Regions from separate parts of the Nitratireductor aquibiodomus genome, predicted to be linked through region 1. Evidence: riboswitches for the same ligand, from Rfam matches in the RefSeq annotation. Region 1 holds a riboswitch; the other holds the start of a gene.
The links. Region 1 has a riboswitch for S-adenosylmethionine ahead of metA (homoserine O-acetyltransferase MetA). Riboswitches for the same ligand answer to the same signal wherever they lie in the genome.

Region 1 (7,862 bases):
GAATCGCGCAGCTTGTTGGCCAGATCGTGCCTGACAAGCGCGATGAGATCGCCGGAATCACGGCCGGGCTCGCCAATCTCGGTGCGGCACCGAGATTGGCGGTGAACATCCGCCAGGGTCGCGTCTTCGTCGGCTTCCTGCCACTCGGGAGCATTCCGCCCGTAAGATGAGGCTTACGGCTTTTCGGGGTGCGCCAGCGCGTGTCGGCCAAAGTCCGGCACGTCGATATCCTGACCTGCCTCGATGATGGACCGCCGGATCGCCCGTGTCCGGGTGAACATTTCGAAGAGTTTCTCTCCGTCGCCCCACCGGATTGCACGCTGGAGAGCGGAGAGGTCTTCGGAAAAGCGGGCCAGCATCTCCAGGATCGCATCGCTGTTGTGCAGGCACACATCGCGCCACATTGTCGGGTCGGAGGCTGCCAGACGTGTGAAATCGCGGAAACCGGAGGCCGAGTATTTGATGACTTCCGACTTCGTGACCGCCTCCAAATCGTCCGCCGTGCCCACGATGTTGTAGGCGATTATATGCGGCAGATGCGAAACGATGGCCAGCACCATGTCATGATGTTCAGGATCCATCCGGTCCACCATCGCGCCACAGCCTTCCCAGAAGGCTGACAGACGTGCCAGCGCGTCCACATCCGTATCCGGCAGCGGCGTGAGAATGCACCAGCGCCCCTCGAACAGATCCGCAAAACCGGCATCCGGACCGGAATCTTCGGTACCCGCGATCGGGTGACCCGGGATGAAATGCACGCTGTCAGGCAGATGCGGCTGCATCTGCGCAATCACAGACGCCTTGGTCGAGCCGACATCCGTGACAATCGCCCCAGGTTTCAACCCTGCAGCGATGGCCTTTGCGACCGCGCCCGAGGCTCCGACGGGAACCGAGACGATAACCAGATCGGCGTCCCGCACAGCTTCGGCCGCATCCTGCTCATAGACATCGCCCAGCCCAAGTTCGCGGGCTCTGGCCAGCGTCTTCTCACTGCGACTTGAAATGGCAATGATGGTCGCAAGACCGCCATGCCTGACGGCCCGCGCAAGCGACGAACCGATCAGGCCGATGCCGACCAGCGCGACCTTGTCAAAAAGTGGTTCAGGCACAACTCAGCTTTCCATGAATTCCTTGAGCGCGGCAACGACGCCGCGATTGGCCTCTTCGGGGCCGACAGTCAGACGCAGCGCGTTGGGGAAGCCATAGGGCACAACCCGGCGCAGCACATAACCGCGCGTCCCAAGGAAGGCGTCCGCATCCGCTGCCGACTTGCCGCCATTCTCGGGAAAATGGATCAGCAGGAAATTGCCAACGCTGGGCGTGACCCTCAGGCCGAGCTTGCCAAGCTCCTCGACCAACCAGGCACTCCAGGTCTCGTTGTACGCAACGGCCCGTTCCACATGCGCCTTGTCGCGGATCGCCGCCGCACCCGCCTCGATGGCCAGCGCATTGACATTGAAGGGACCGCGCACGCGGTTCACCGCATCCACCACATGCGCCGGTGCGTACATCCAGCCGATGCGCAGCGCCGCCATGCCGTGGATTTTGGAGAAGGTCCGCGTCATCACGACGTTTTCGCTCGAAGAGACGAGTTCGATGCCGGATTCGTAATCGTTGCGGCGCACATATTCGGCGTAGGCAGCATCCAGCACCAGAAGCGCCGTCTTCGGCAGGCCTGCCTGCAGGCGGCGCACTTCGTCCACCGGAATGTAAGTGCCAGTCGGGTTGTTCGGGTTAGCAAGGAACACGATGCGCGTTTTTTCCGTCACCGCCGCAAGGATTGCGTCGACATCCGCGCGCTCCTTGTCTTCCTTCACCACCACCGGCGTGCCACCGGCCGCCAGCGTCTGGATGCGGTAGACAAGAAACCCGTGCTCGGTGAAAATCGCCTCGTCGCCGGGCTTGATATAGGTCTGCGCGAGCAGGCCAAGAAGCTCATCGGACCCGTTGGAGCAAAGAATATTGGCCGGGTTCAGCCCATGCGTCTCCGCAATGGCATTGCGCAGTTTGGTTGCCGATCCGTCCGGATAAAGCTCCAGATGCCCCATCGCTTTGGAAATCGCCTCGACCGCCGCGGGCGAGGGCCCGAGCGGAGATTCGTTCGAGGAGAGCTTCCACACCTTCGTCGCACATGGCGCGCTCTCGCGGCCGGGCACATAGGCGGCGATATCCATGACACCGGGCTTCGGTTCGGGACGGACGGACGTGCTCATTGAATGGTCCTGTTTTTGGGAAACGGTTAGTCGGATCCTCGACCCTGCGGAGAAAATCCGTCCGTTGCTTTAGCCCATGACAGCGATTGACGCAAAGAAAACACCATCCTAAATAAAGACCTTCACTCGTGGTGATTTGGCCGGTCGGCTTGCAGCCACGTAAAACAATTCGCTAAAAGGCCGAGCGAAGCAGAATTTGCTGAGACCGGTCGCGATTTCGCCACCGGTCTTTTTTGTTGGAGCAAAACAATGCCGATCAAGATCCCCGACCAGCTTCCCGCCCGCGATGTTCTCGTGCGTGAAGGTGTGTCCGTGATGGACGAGCAGACAGCGCTGCGGCAGGACGTCCGCCCGCTACAGATCGGGCTCCTCAACCTCATGCCCAACAAAATCCGCACCGAAACCCAGTTTGCCCGGCTGATCGGCGCTTCGCCCCTTCAGGTGGAACTGACCCTCGTGCGCATCGGCAACCACCGTGCCAAGAACACGCCGGAAGAACACCTTATATCCTTCTACCAGACCTGGGAGGAAGTGCGTGACCGCAAGTTCGACGGCTTCATCATCACCGGTGCGCCGATTGAGCTTCTCCCGTTCGAGGAAGTCACCTACTGGAAGGAACTGGAGCAGATTCTGGACTGGACGCTGACCAACGTCCACTCATCCTTTTATATCTGCTGGGGTGCCATGGCGGCTGCCTGGCATTTCCACCGCGTTCCCAAATACACGCTCGAGAAGAAGGCTTTTGGCGTCTTCAGGCACCGCAACAATGCGCCCGCCTCTCCCTTCCTCGCCGGCTTCTCGGACGATTTCGCCATCCCCGTCTCGCGCTGGACCGAGGTCCGCTCTGCCGACATTCCCGCCGACAAAGGCCTCCAGGTGCTCATGGAATCGGACGTAACCGGCCCCTGCCTCCTGACGGAAGAGACAGGCAACCGGCTCTACATGTTCAACCACATCGAATACGATTCCACCTCGCTCAAGGAGGAGTATGACCGCGATGTTGCAACGGGGACCGAGGTTGCCATACCGCATGGCTACTACCCGGACAACGATCCCAGCCGCCCGCCTCTCAACCGCTGGCGTTCCCATGCGCATCTGCTCTTCGGCAACTGGATCAACCAGGTGTACCAGTCCACGCCCTATGACCTGGAAGAGATCGGCCGGCGCTAGGGCATTTTGCAGTCAGGTGGAATCACCTGACGTCCGCACAAATGCGGGTACTCTAGCCTCCGCGCGATCTCGCCTTCAGCCAAGCTGATTGGCAAATGCCCCAAAACGATTTCGGGGAGAAAGGAGATACGGCTCATAATACAACTTATTATTTCATAAAACAAAATTACATTAAAAAATATATTGAAGTGCCTTTATTTACATTTTTTTAGCGACTCTTAATTTTGACAGTGGATTCCAAACGATGCGCAAGTCTTTCATTTCAGCGATATTTTTGTTTTCAGTTCTGCCGACGTTGGCGCCTGCAGCCGACCTCTCGGTCCCAAACAGGTTAGAGTTGGCATCGCGCGACCGTGAAGCCACCTTCATCGGAGGCGTGGGCTACACATTTCTCCGGGCTGAAGAGATCGTGTACGACTCTGCTGGAAATCGCGTCAGCGCGCTTTTCTGGGAGAGCGAGGCGCCCGTTCTGACTGGGAGTTTGCATGCGCGTTTTGCCGGCCCGTGGACGCTGGCGGCAAGCGCGACAGTGGGCATATCCGGGAAAAGCCGAATGGAGGACTATGACTGGCTCGATGCATCGCCCAGCTATGCCTTCAACGACTGGAGCGATCGCTCGATTCACCCCGATACGGAGCTAAACCATTATTTCACCGGCGATATCGCACTCGGGCGTGATTTTGAGATCAGGGATTCGCTGACCCTCAATCTGCATGGTGGTTTCAAATATACAGACGTCAAATGGACTACTTTCGGCGGTTCATTTGTCTATAGCGAAAATGGCTTCCGTGACGATATAGGAAACTTCCGCGACAGTGAGCGTGGCATCTCCTATCAGCAGAAATTTCCGGGCGTCTTCCTGGGGGCAGAAGCCACCGCAAGGCACAAAGGCTGGACCTTCTCCCTCCAGGCGCGCGGGGGCCTCAACTTCAAAGTCGAGGATGAAGACCACCACTGGTCGCGTGACGTGCGTTTCAACGGTGATTTTGGCACCCTGCCGTTCGTTTCTCTTTCCGGGCGGGTAGAATATAACCTCACCAAAAACGCCAATCTGTTTGTCGCCGGAAATTTCGAGCAACATTTCCATAAAATCGGCGATGTGCGGATTTCCGAAATCGCTTCCGGCGCGCCGGTTGGGGCATTTCAGGATGGTGGCGGTCTCGAGTTCCGCGCCGTCACAATCTCCGGTGGCTTCAAGATGAAGTTCTGAGGTGTTCGGGTAAGACAAGCTTCGCCGCCCTCATGCTGCAGACAGAATATCGCTTGCTCTATGGTCGGCGTCGACACCGTCGATCAACAGGATCTGGCCGTCCGAGTTGTCGCTGCGCAGGGTCTTGATGGCCTGATAAGCCGGCGAGGCATACCAGGCATCGGCCTTCCCGCGATCTGGAAAGGCGATCACGATCAGGTCGCCCTCCCAGTTTCCTTCCTTCACGTCCGGCAGCGCACCGTGGATAATGAAATGCCCGCCGAACGGCTCGAGCGTTTCATCGATACGCTCCAGATATTCGACGATGGCCGGACCCATGACGACATTGCGAAGATGACCGATGGCGTAGGCTGGCATGTGCGAAGTCCTTCTCTCAAACACTGTTTGAGAGCATATTGCAGCGCCTTCCGAATGAAACCAATTACCCCTGAGGTAAACGCTATCCTCGAAGAAGCGTTTCGGCATCACGGGCCAGTTTGGCGGTCAGTTCGCCCGCCGGCATCGGAACGGCGAGCGGTGCTGCCTGACCCGCCCAGAGCGGCGAAAAATCGCTCACCCCCGCCTTCTCGGCAGCGGCACGCAGTGGCCCCACCGCCGCTGTGGCCAGCGGAAACGCTGGAGCCCTGTCGCTCACCGGACCCACCTCACTGACGAAGCGGTTCAGGAGACCGCGGGCAGGCCGGCCCGTGAAGACATTGGTCAGAACCGTGCGGTCATCGCGCGCAAGCGCAAGCGCATCGCGGTGGCCGGGGCTGGTGAGCGCTTCCGGCGATTGCAGATAGGCCGTCCCGACCTGAACGGCGGATGCCCCAAGCATGAAACACGCGGCAACCGCGCGGCCATCCGAGATTCCGCCCGCAGCAATGACCGGCACGGAGACCGCATCAACCACCTGCGGCACCAGCGCCAGTGTGCCGGGCTGTGTGGCGATGTCCGGTTCGAGAAATACGCCTCGATGCCCGCCGGCTTCCGCCCCCTGGGCGATGATCGCGTGGCAGCCATTCTCTTCAAGAAAGCGCGCCTCGGCGACGGTCGTGGCGGAAGCAATGATCTTCGCGCCGGTCGAACGAACGCGCTGCATCAGCGCAGCGTCCGGCAGGCCAAAATGGAAGCTCACCACCTCCGGTCGGAATTCTTCCACGATGGCACAGCTTTCTTCGTTGAAAGGATTGCGCCCAGCCCCGGGAGGTGCGGCATCCGGATCGATTCCAAACTCGGAATAATAGGGCCGCAGGCGCTCACGCCACGCCGCTTCCCGCTCCGCATCGGGCGTGGGTGGCACATGGCAGAAGAAATTCAGATTGACCGGCCTGTCGGTGCGCTGACGTATAATGCCCATTTCCGTGCGGATTTTTTCCGGCGTGAGCAGAGCGCAGGGCAGCGAGCCGAGCCCGCCTGCCTCACAGACCGCAATCGCGAGCTCCGATCCGGCAGACCCCGCCATCGGCGCAAGCAGGATCGGAAGTTCAATGTCAAAAAGTTCGGTAATCCGGGTATCCATCGCCATTGATCAGCACTCCCTTTCCTGATTGCGCCTGAGGGCGCCGACGCGCGTTGCGCCCTGCGGTGAAAGCACCGGCACGAAGACACGACGCGATGCGCGGGCTGTCACCGGCAGCCCCTGGTAGAGACGCTTTTCAGCCTCCACCACCAGAACGCCGGCGAAAATCGGCCAGAAGCGCCGTCCGGCCTGTTCCAGCAATTGATGAAGCCGCAGGACAAAGCGCCGCTCGGAGGGTGGAAAATGCAGGGCGTCGCCCCAGGCCGTCGCGGTAAAGTTCGCTTCGCGCAGCGCCTCGGCCAGCTGCGTGCGGGAATAGGGCCGACCGGTGCCGAAGGGGGTGTTTTCGAAACGCGCCCACATGCCGCGCCGATTCGGCACTGCGATCACAAGGCGGCCACCGGGCGCAAGAACACGCCATATCTCCAGCAGCGCCTGCTGCGGATTTTCCGTGTGCTCCAGCGCATGAACCATGAGAACCCGATCCACGGAGGAGTCGGGGAGTGGCAGTTCCTCTTCAAACACCAGCGCTGTGGTTGAGGCTTGCCCCGCCGGCCACGGCACCGCCCCCTGCATGGCCGGCATGAAGGCAAATGCGCGCTCCGCATCTGCGCCGAAACGGTCGAGCCAGGGCAGTGTGTAGCCAAGACCCACCAGCCGTTCACTGGTGCTTTTCGACCAGATGGACGACAGCGCCATCGCGAGGGAACGCTCGGCCAGGCGACCAAGCAGAGAAGAGTAGAAGGCGCGAAGCGCAACAATGTCCGAAATCATGGCTGTGACGGTACCCCCCTTCCACGACACCGGCAAGAATTGTCGCACCCGGCGTGACAAGCCGCCGCCCTCGCCCTATCGTCCAGCCGACAACGGAGAGATTCATGGCCTTGAAGATCGAGCAGTTTATGTGCCGGAGCGACAATTTCGGCATTCTGGTCCATGACACGGAGACGGGCGAGACAGCCCTCATCGACGCGCCGGAAGAACGCGCCATCCTGTCCGCCGTCGAGCGCACCGGCTGGCGCCCGACAATGATCCTCACCACCCATCACCACCCGGACCATGTGGAGGCGAACCTCGCCCTCAAGGAACGCTTTGGCCTCACCATCACGGGTCCGGCAGCGGAAGCCGATCGCATTCCCGGCATAGATCGCACGGTGAGCGAAGGCGACACGGTTTCGGTCGGAAAACAGGGCGCGACGGTGATCGAGACACCGGGGCATACGGCCGGGCATGTGAGTTATCACTTCGCCGAATCTGGGATCGTGTTCACTGCCGACACGCTGTTTGCACTCGGCTGCGGCCGCCTTTTCGAGTGCAAACCGCCCGTCATGCTCGCTTCACTGAAGAAGCTCGCCGCACTCCCCCTGGAAACGATCGTCTATTGCGGCCATGAATATACGGAAACCAATGCCCGCTTCGCCCTGACCGTTGACCCGACCAACTCGGCGCTCAGGGAGCGCGCAAAGGAAATCTCCCGTCTTCGCAGCGAAGGCAGGCCCACACTGCCGACCACCGTCGGCAGGGAGATGGCCACCAACCCGTTCCTGCGCTGGCACGACCCGGTAATCCGCCGCAATCTCGGCATGGAAGACGCGAGCGACGAGGCCGTCTTCGCCGAAATCAGGAAGCGCAAGGATATCTCCTGATTCTACGATGCCGCGTCTGCCTCACGCCCGCGCGGCCTCAGGATCATGTTCTTCGCCGCAAGTGCCGCACCGAATGTGATCAGGAGACAGGCAGCGATGATGTTTGCTGTCGGCTCGGCAGC
Region 2 (7,862 bases), 1.2 Mb from region 1:
CCGAATCCATTCCCGCTCAGCCAAAGCCGAGGGAGCACCATATAATCATGGTAGGTGTGGTCCGCCGCACAAAATGTAGTCTTTTTGCTTGGGCTGAAACTACCTTATCGGCAGACTCCGTGACAAGAGTCCTTACCGTAAGCTGATTCGGTTTTTGGGGTTTTCCCCAATTTGCTGTTTTTTGCTGTCACTGAGCTGTCGTGCCTGCGTGCGTTGACAGGCAAGCGGAAACAACCGATAAATCTCACGAGTGCCGCCCCTTGGGCGGCATTTTGATTTCATTCTTTCGTACCCGTCGCTGTGCGGGGCGAAAACCAATCTCAGGCTCAGCGGAGACCGTGTGGATGCGTGAATCTGCGCTTTATGGAACTTATGCTCGTCAACCTCTCGCGTTTGAGCGGGGCGAAGGGTGCTGGATAGAGACTGCCGACGGCGATCGCTATCTGGATTTCGCCGCCGGCATCGCGGTCAATTCGCTGGGCCATGCCCATCCGCATCTTGTTGCCGCGCTGACGGAGCAGGCCGGCAAACTGTGGCATGTCTCCAACGTCTATGAGATTCCCGGCCAGGCCCGGCTCGGCGAGCGGCTGGCCGAAAACAGCTTTGCCGACAAAGTGTTCTTCACCAATTCCGGCGCCGAGGCGCTGGAGTGTGCCATCAAGACCGCACGGCGCTATCACCACGTCAACGGGCACCCGGAACGTTACCGCGTCATCACGTTTGAGGGTGCGTTCCACGGTCGTACGCTGGCAACGATCGCCGCCGGCGGACAGGCCAAGTATCTTGAGGGCTTTGGCCCGAAGGTCGAGGGTTTCGACCAGGTGCCGTTCGATGATACGGAAGCGCTTCTGAAGACCATAGGCCCGGAGACCGCGGCCATCCTGGTTGAGCCGATCCAGGGCGAGGGCGGCGTTCGCCCGATCCCCAACGCATCGCTGCGGCGACTGCGGGAATTGTGCGACAGGCATGGTCTGCTGCTCATTCTCGATGAAGTTCAGAGCGGCGTCGGGCGCACGGGCAAGCTGTTTGCGCATGAATGGGCCGAGATCACACCGGATCTGATGGCTGTGGCGAAGGGCATTGGCGGCGGCTTTCCGCTGGGCGCCTGTCTGGCAACGGCGGAAGCGGCCAAGGGCATGACCCCGGGCACCCATGGTACGACCTTTGGCGGCAACCCGCTTGCGATGGCCGTGGGCAATGCCGTGCTGGATGTCGTGCTGGAAGACGGCTTCATGGAAAGCATCAGCAAGAAGGGTCTGCTGTTCAAACAGAGCCTGGCTGCCGTTGCGGACGAGTTCCCGGATATTGTTGAAGGTGTCCGCGGCGAGGGCCTTATGCTGGGCATCAAGTGCAGGGTGCAGAACCTGCGCCTGCTGGAAGCGCTGCGCGACCAGAAGATGCTTGTGGTGCCGGCCGGCGACAATGTGCTGCGCCTTCTTCCGCCCCTGATCATCACCGAGGATGAGATCCGCGAGGCAGTGAAGCGCATTCACGACGCCGCCGCTGCGGTCAGGGCGACCGAAAAAGCCGATGCTTGAGAAAACCAGGGAGACGGGCATGGCCAGCGGTCTGCGCCATTTCATTGATCTTTCGACCGTTGATCCGCAGGACCTGCGCTTCATGCTCGACGATGCGCGGGCGCGCAAGGAACGCCTGAAAGCCGGTGAGCGTGAAAAGCCGTTCGAGGGCAAGGCGCTGGCTATGATCTTCGACAAGCCGTCGACCCGTACCCGCGTTTCCTTTGATGTCGGCATGCGCCAGCTTGGCGGCGAGACGATCATGCTCACGGGCGCGGAAATGCAGCTCGGCCGTTCCGAGACCATTGCCGATACGGCAAAGGTGCTGTCGCGCTATGTAGACGCGATCATGATCCGCACGACAGCCCATGAGCGTCTTGTCGAGCTGGCGGAAAACGCCACCGTTCCGGTGATCAACGGCCTGACCGACGACACGCACCCCTGCCAGATCATGGCCGATATCCTGACTTTCGAGGAGCATCGCGGTCCCGTCAGGGACAGGCTGTTTGCCTGGACGGGTGACGGCAACAATGTGCTGCACTCGCTGATCGAAGCCTCGGCCCGCATGGAGTTTCGGCTTAACATTGCCGTCCCTCCAGGCAGCGAGCCGATGGAGAAATATGTCGACTGGGCGCGCGCCAATGGCGGCCGGGTGACTTTCACGAAAACCGCCGAGGAAGCGGTGGCCGATGCCGACTGCGTCGTGACCGACACCTGGGTGTCGATGGGACAGGAGCATCGCGCGCGTGGCGACAACGTGTTCAAGCCCTTCCAGGTGAATGAGGCGCTGATGAAGCACGCGAAATCCGATGCGCTGTTCATGCATTGCCTGCCCGCGCATCGCGGCGAGGAAGTGACGGACGAGGTTATCGACGGGCCGCACTCGGTGGTGTTCGACGAGGCGGAAAACCGTCTGCATGCGCAGAAAGCGGTACTTGCATGGTGTCTCAACCGGTGACGAGTGAAACGAGGCAGTTGGGCGAATTCGGCTTTGCCGGCGACGATCACGTCGTTCCGTTCGACGTGGATCCGCTGGATGTGCGCGGTCGCGCGGTCCAGCTTGGACCCATGCTCGACCAGATCCTTGCCCGTCACACATATCCCGAACCGGTGGCGCGGCTGCTTGCCGAAGTCATCGTTCTGACGGTGCTTCTGGGAAGCTCGCTCAAATTCGAGGGCAAGTTCATCGTCCAGACCCGCTCCGACGGGCCGGTCGACATGCTGGTGGCGGATTTCTCCACGCCGAGTTCCATGCGGGCCTATGCGCGCTTTGACGAGGCGCGCCTTGAAGAAGCGATCGCCGCCGGCAGGGACGCTCCCGAGGATCTGCTTGGCGCCGGCGTTCTGGCTTTGACGGTTGATCAGGGCTCCGACATGCAGCGCTATCAGGGCATCGTGCAGCTCGACGGCACCACACTCGAAGAAGTGGCACGCACCTATTTCCGTCAATCCGAGCAGATCCCGACCGAGGTGCGTCTCGGCGTTGCCAAGATGGTGCTTCCGGGGGGCGAGAGCGGGCAGGAACACTGGCGTGCAGGCGGGTTACTTCTGCAGTTTCTGCCGGGGTCTCCAGAGCGCATGCGCGGCGTCGACCTTCCCGGTGGCGACGGCGACGAGGACCACGACGGCTCGACCCATCCAGAAGACGACGCCTGGCAGGAAGCGCGTATGCTGCTCGCCACCGCGGAGATGACCGAGCTGGTTGACCCCACGGTCGGCGCCGAGCGCCTGCTTTACCGTCTCTTTCATGAGCATGGCGTGCGCGTTTATGAGGGATCGGACGTGCGCGACGACTGTTCGTGCTCGCGCGACAAGATCAGGTCCGTTCTGGACGGGTTCACGCCGGAAGAGGTGGCCGACAGCATCGAGGATGGCGTCATTCGCGTCACCTGCGAATTCTGTTCGACCGAATACGTGTTCGATCCCGGCGATTTCAGTTGATCCGCGTGGCGGCACCCGGCAGATCGAGCGAGAATGCCGGGATGTCCACGTCAAAAAACGCACCGCGCGGCCCGCGCATCGTATAGCGCCCGACCATGATGCCCGAGGGGGCGGTTAGCGGGCAGCCGGATGTGTAGGTGTAACTGTCGCCCGGCTGCAGCACCGGCTGTTCTCCCACGACACCCTCTCCGCGCACTTCCTGCACCCGTCCCGTTTCGTCGGTGATATGCCAGTAGCGCGCGACGAGCTGCACGGTCTCGGGCGAATGGTTCGTGATCGTGATCCGGTAGGCCCAGACGAAATGCCCGTTTTCGGGGTCCGACTGCGCGGACAGGTAGCTGGGTTCGGCGCTCACTTCGATCGACTGGGTAACGGCTCTGTACATGGTTCAAACTCGCCTTGCGCGCACTCAACGCAGGAAGGATGGGCCCTTCCCGTGAAAGATCAAGAGCATAGCAGAGATGAGATGGCGGTTCATGTATGAGGTTCAATGATCTCCCATGACACCATTGTGAGCGGCATGAGAGGTCGAATGGCGATAAGCATGGGGCATTGAGGACAACGTGCTGGTGAAACATGCTTGACGGTTGGGCACACCGAAAGATCGATCCCGGATTATCGGCCATGGCCGCGCAGCTTGCGGCAGCGGGGGTCCGCGCCAACGCTGTCACCTATGCGGGGCTTGTCCTGGGGTTTGCCGCCGCTGCCGCCATTGCATTTCAGGCTTACTGGGCCGGGTTCGCCCTCATCCTGGCCAGCCGCTTATGCGATGGGCTGGACGGAGCCATCGCCCGAATTCACGGCAAGACCGATTTCGGGGGGTATCTCGATATCGTTCTGGATTTCGCCTTTTACGGTGCCGTGCCGCTCGGCTTCATCATTGCCGATCCCGGCGCCAACGCAATCGCCGGCGCGGTCCTGTTGCTGGCGTTCTACGTGAACGGGGCAAGCTTCCTCGCCTATGCGATCATGGCGGAAAAGCACAGGCTCAAGAGCGATGCGCGCGGTGAGAAATCGCTGTTTTTCACCACCGGGCTGGCCGAAGCGAGCGAGACACTGGCCGTATTCGTGGCCATGTGTCTCTTACCGTCATGGTTCCCGGTTCTTGCCTACGGGTTTGCCGTACTGACCGCCTACACCACCGTGTCACGCATTGTTCTGGCGGGCAGACGATTCGGCTGAACCCGCTTCAGATCACGTCCAGCGCCCGTTCTATGTCGGCAAGAAGATCGTCGCCGTCCTCGAGACCCAACGAAAGGCGCAGCGTGCCGTCGCCGATGCCCAGTTCGGCGCGCGCCTCGTCAGACAGGTTCTTGTGCGTCGTCGTGGCAGGATGGGTAATCAGGCTCTTGGCGTCACCCAGATTGTTTGAAATCTGGAAGATTTTCAAAGCATTCTCAAAAGCGAACGCGCCTTTCTTGCCACCCTTCAGTTCAGCGCAGATCAGGGTCGAACCGCCCTTCATCTGCCGGGCGATGATATCTGCCTGGGGGTGATCCTCGCGTCCCGGGTAGATGACGCGGGCGACTTTGGGGTGGTCGGCGAGCAGATCGGCGATACGGCCGGCGCTCTCGGTCTGCTGGCGCACGCGCAGCGGCAGCGTTTCCAGCCCCTTGAGCAGAGTCCACGCATTGAAGGGCGAGAGGCTTGGCCCCGTATGGCGGAAAAAGTCCTGCAGTTGCTCGTCGATCCACTCCCTGTCCGAAAGGACGACACCGCCCAGACATCGGCCCTGACCGTCAATGTGCTTGGTCGCGGAATAGACGACCACATGCGCGCCGAGCTCAAGCGGTTTTTGCAGAAGGGGGGTGGCGAAGACGTTGTCGACCACGAGACGCCCGCCAACTTCGTTGGCAAGGGCCGCTACGCCGGCGATGTCGGCCACTTCCAGAGTCGGGTTGGTGGGGCTTTCAAGGAAGAAGAGCTTCGTGTTCGGCCGCACGGCGGCCTTCCAGTTTTCAAGCTTCGCGCCGTCGACAAGCGTTGTCTCGATCCCGTAGCGGGGCATCAGCGTTTCAACCACCCAGCGGCACGATCCGAAAAGCGCGCGGCCCGCCACCACATGATCGCCCGCCCTGAGCGAGCAAAGCAGCGCGGCGGTGACAGCGGCCATTCCGGAAGACATGGCGCGCGCCTCTTCGGCGCCCTCCAGCGCGCACATGCGGCGCTCGAACATGTCGACGGTCGGATTGGCATAGCGGGAATAGACGAAGCCCGGTTCTTCGCCCTTGAAGCGGGCTTCCGCCGCTTCCGCACTGTCATAGACAAAACCCTGCGTCAGATAGATCGCTTCGGAGGTTTCGCCAAAATGCGAGCGGGTGACCCCGCCATGAACAAGCGCCGTCTGTGCTTTCCAGTCGTTCTCGGAATTCTCTGTCATCGCTTCTACACCCAACAAAAAAACCGGCCGCGAAAAGCCGCATGCCGGTCCGGTGATCGAGCGCGGCCTTTTAGCGACTTCTTTAACGTGGCTGCAAGCCGACCGGCCAAATCACCACGGGATAAAGGTCCATTAGACCTTCAGGCGCCTTGCGTCAACGACAAGCGGCGCTAAACCTCGTTCAATCAAACCCTGTGCAAGGAGAGGGGCGTTGGCAAAAGCGGGAATTCTGCCGGACAAGGACATTGCGGCACTGTTCGACAATGGGGCGCTCGCCTCGGCCCACCCGCTGGATGGCGACCAGATTCAGCCGGCCAGTCTCGATCTGAGGCTTGGCACCATTGCCTATCGCGTGCGCGCCAGCTTCCTGCCGGGGCCGAACCACCGCGTTTCCGAAAAGCTCGAGAGACTCAAGCTGCACGAAATCCAGCTCGGCGAGGGCGCCGTGCTGGAGACCGGGTGCGTTTACATCGTGCCGCTGCTGGAAGGGCTCGATCTGCCAGATGGCATCTCCGCCTCTGCCAACCCCAAGAGTTCGACCGGCCGGCTCGATATCTTTACCCGCGTGATGACCGACCACGGGCAGGAGTTCGACAAGATCCCAGCCGGCTATTCCGGTCCGCTCTACATGGAGGTGAGCCCGCGCACCTTCCCGATCGTCGTGCGCACCGGATCACGCCTTTCGCAGATAAGGTTCCGCACCGGCAAGGCGCTGCTCGATGAAAGCGCGCTGGCGGACCTGCATGCGCGCGAGACGCTTGTCGCTTCGGACGACCCCAACATCACCGGCGGCGGTATCGCGCTTTCGGTCGATCTGAGCGGCGGCGAAAACGGGTTGATCGGGTATCGCGCAAAACATCACACGGCGCTCATCGACGTGGACCAGCGCGATCAGCACGATATCGCGGACTTCTGGGAGCCGCTGACCGGCGACGGTGCGGGCGGTCTGATCCTCGATCCTGACGAGTTCTATATTCTCGTGTCGCAGGAAGCGGTGCATGTGCCGCCGCACCACGCTGCCGAGATGACGCCATTCGATCCGCTGGTGGGCGAGTTCCGCGTGCACTATGCGGGCTTTTTCGATCCCGGCTTCGGGCATTCGTCCGCTGGCGGAACCGGCAGCCGTGCGGTTCTGGAAGTGCGCAGCCACGAGGTTCCGTTCATTCTCGAACACGGCCAGATCGTCGGCCGTCTCGTCTACGAGCGGATGCTCTCACGCCCCCGTGCGCTCTACGGCGCGGACCTGAAGTCCAACTATCAGGGCCAGTCGCTGAAGCTCTCCAAGCACTTTCGCATGCGCTGACCGCAGGGGTCAGCGCTTTTCGCGCGCCTTCTCGACAGTCAGTGCCTGCACCTCTTTGCGCAGGGCGCGGATTTCATTGAGGATGATTTCCTGCTCGGCCTGCAGGGCCGTGCGTTCTGCCGAAGCCTCTTCATCATGCTCCGCCTGCATGGCCGAGACGATAATACCGATGAACAGGTTGAGCACCGTGAAAGTGGTCGAGACAATGAAGGGGATGAAGAACATCCAGGCGAGGGGATAGACCTCCATCACCGGACGGACAATGCCCATCGACCAGCTCTCCAGGGTCATGATCTGGAACAGCGAGTAGGCGGAGAGGCCAATCGTGCCGAACCAGTCCGGAAAAGAAGCGCCGAACAGTTTGGTGGCCATGACGGCGAACACGTAATAGACGAGACCCAGAAGCAGCATGATGGAGCCCATGCCCGGCAGGGCCGCAATGAGGCCTCCGACCACCCGGCGCAGTGACGGCACCATGCTGACCAGTCGCAGAACGCGCAGGATGCGCAGGGCCCGCAGCACCGAGAGCCCAGCCGTTGCGGGCACGAGGGCAATGCCCACCACCACGAGATCGAAAACGCGCCAGGGATCGCGGAAGAAGTTCTGCCGATAAACCGCCAAACGGGCCAGAAGCTCGGCGACGAACACGCCAAGAATTGCCTGATCCAGCGTCTGGAGCAGTGGGCCGAAAGCGATCATGGCCCGCTCGGAGGTCTCGAGA

Region 2: linked by a shared signal. The riboswitch ahead of BLW55_RS14445 (O-succinylhomoserine sulfhydrylase) and the one ahead of metA (homoserine O-acetyltransferase MetA) in region 1 are both predicted to bind S-adenosylmethionine.

The regions. Positions count from the first base shown of each region.
Region 1 covers NZ_FNSL01000001.1:1,831,616-1,839,477, forward strand. The annotation lists gene BLW55_RS08650 (DUF2125 domain-containing protein) at 1-170, shown strand, start outside; gene BLW55_RS08655 (prephenate/arogenate dehydrogenase family protein) at 174-1,109, opposite strand; gene hisC (histidinol-phosphate transaminase) at 1,113-2,213, opposite strand; SAM riboswitch at 2,332-2,409, shown strand; gene metA (homoserine O-acetyltransferase MetA) at 2,463-3,383, shown strand; gene BLW55_RS08670 (omptin family outer membrane protease) at 3,628-4,593, shown strand; gene BLW55_RS08675 (DUF1330 domain-containing protein) at 4,624-4,950, opposite strand; gene BLW55_RS08680 (NAD(P)H-dependent flavin oxidoreductase) at 5,033-6,100, opposite strand; gene BLW55_RS08685 (class I SAM-dependent methyltransferase) at 6,104-6,868, opposite strand; gene gloB (hydroxyacylglutathione hydrolase) at 6,973-7,740, shown strand; gene yddG (aromatic amino acid exporter YddG) at 7,743-7,862, opposite strand, start outside.
Region 2 covers NZ_FNSL01000001.1:3,024,399-3,032,260, forward strand. The annotation lists gene BLW55_RS14420 (aspartate aminotransferase family protein) at 345-1,538, shown strand; gene argF (ornithine carbamoyltransferase) at 1,558-2,475, shown strand; gene BLW55_RS14430 (Hsp33 family molecular chaperone) at 2,457-3,458, shown strand; gene apaG (Co2+/Mg2+ efflux protein ApaG) at 3,451-3,843, opposite strand; gene BLW55_RS14440 (CDP-alcohol phosphatidyltransferase family protein) at 4,035-4,640, shown strand; gene BLW55_RS14445 (O-succinylhomoserine sulfhydrylase) at 4,648-5,838, opposite strand; SAM riboswitch at 5,889-5,966, opposite strand; gene BLW55_RS14450 (2'-deoxycytidine 5'-triphosphate deaminase) at 6,050-7,141, shown strand; gene BLW55_RS14455 (ion transporter) at 7,151-7,862, opposite strand, start outside.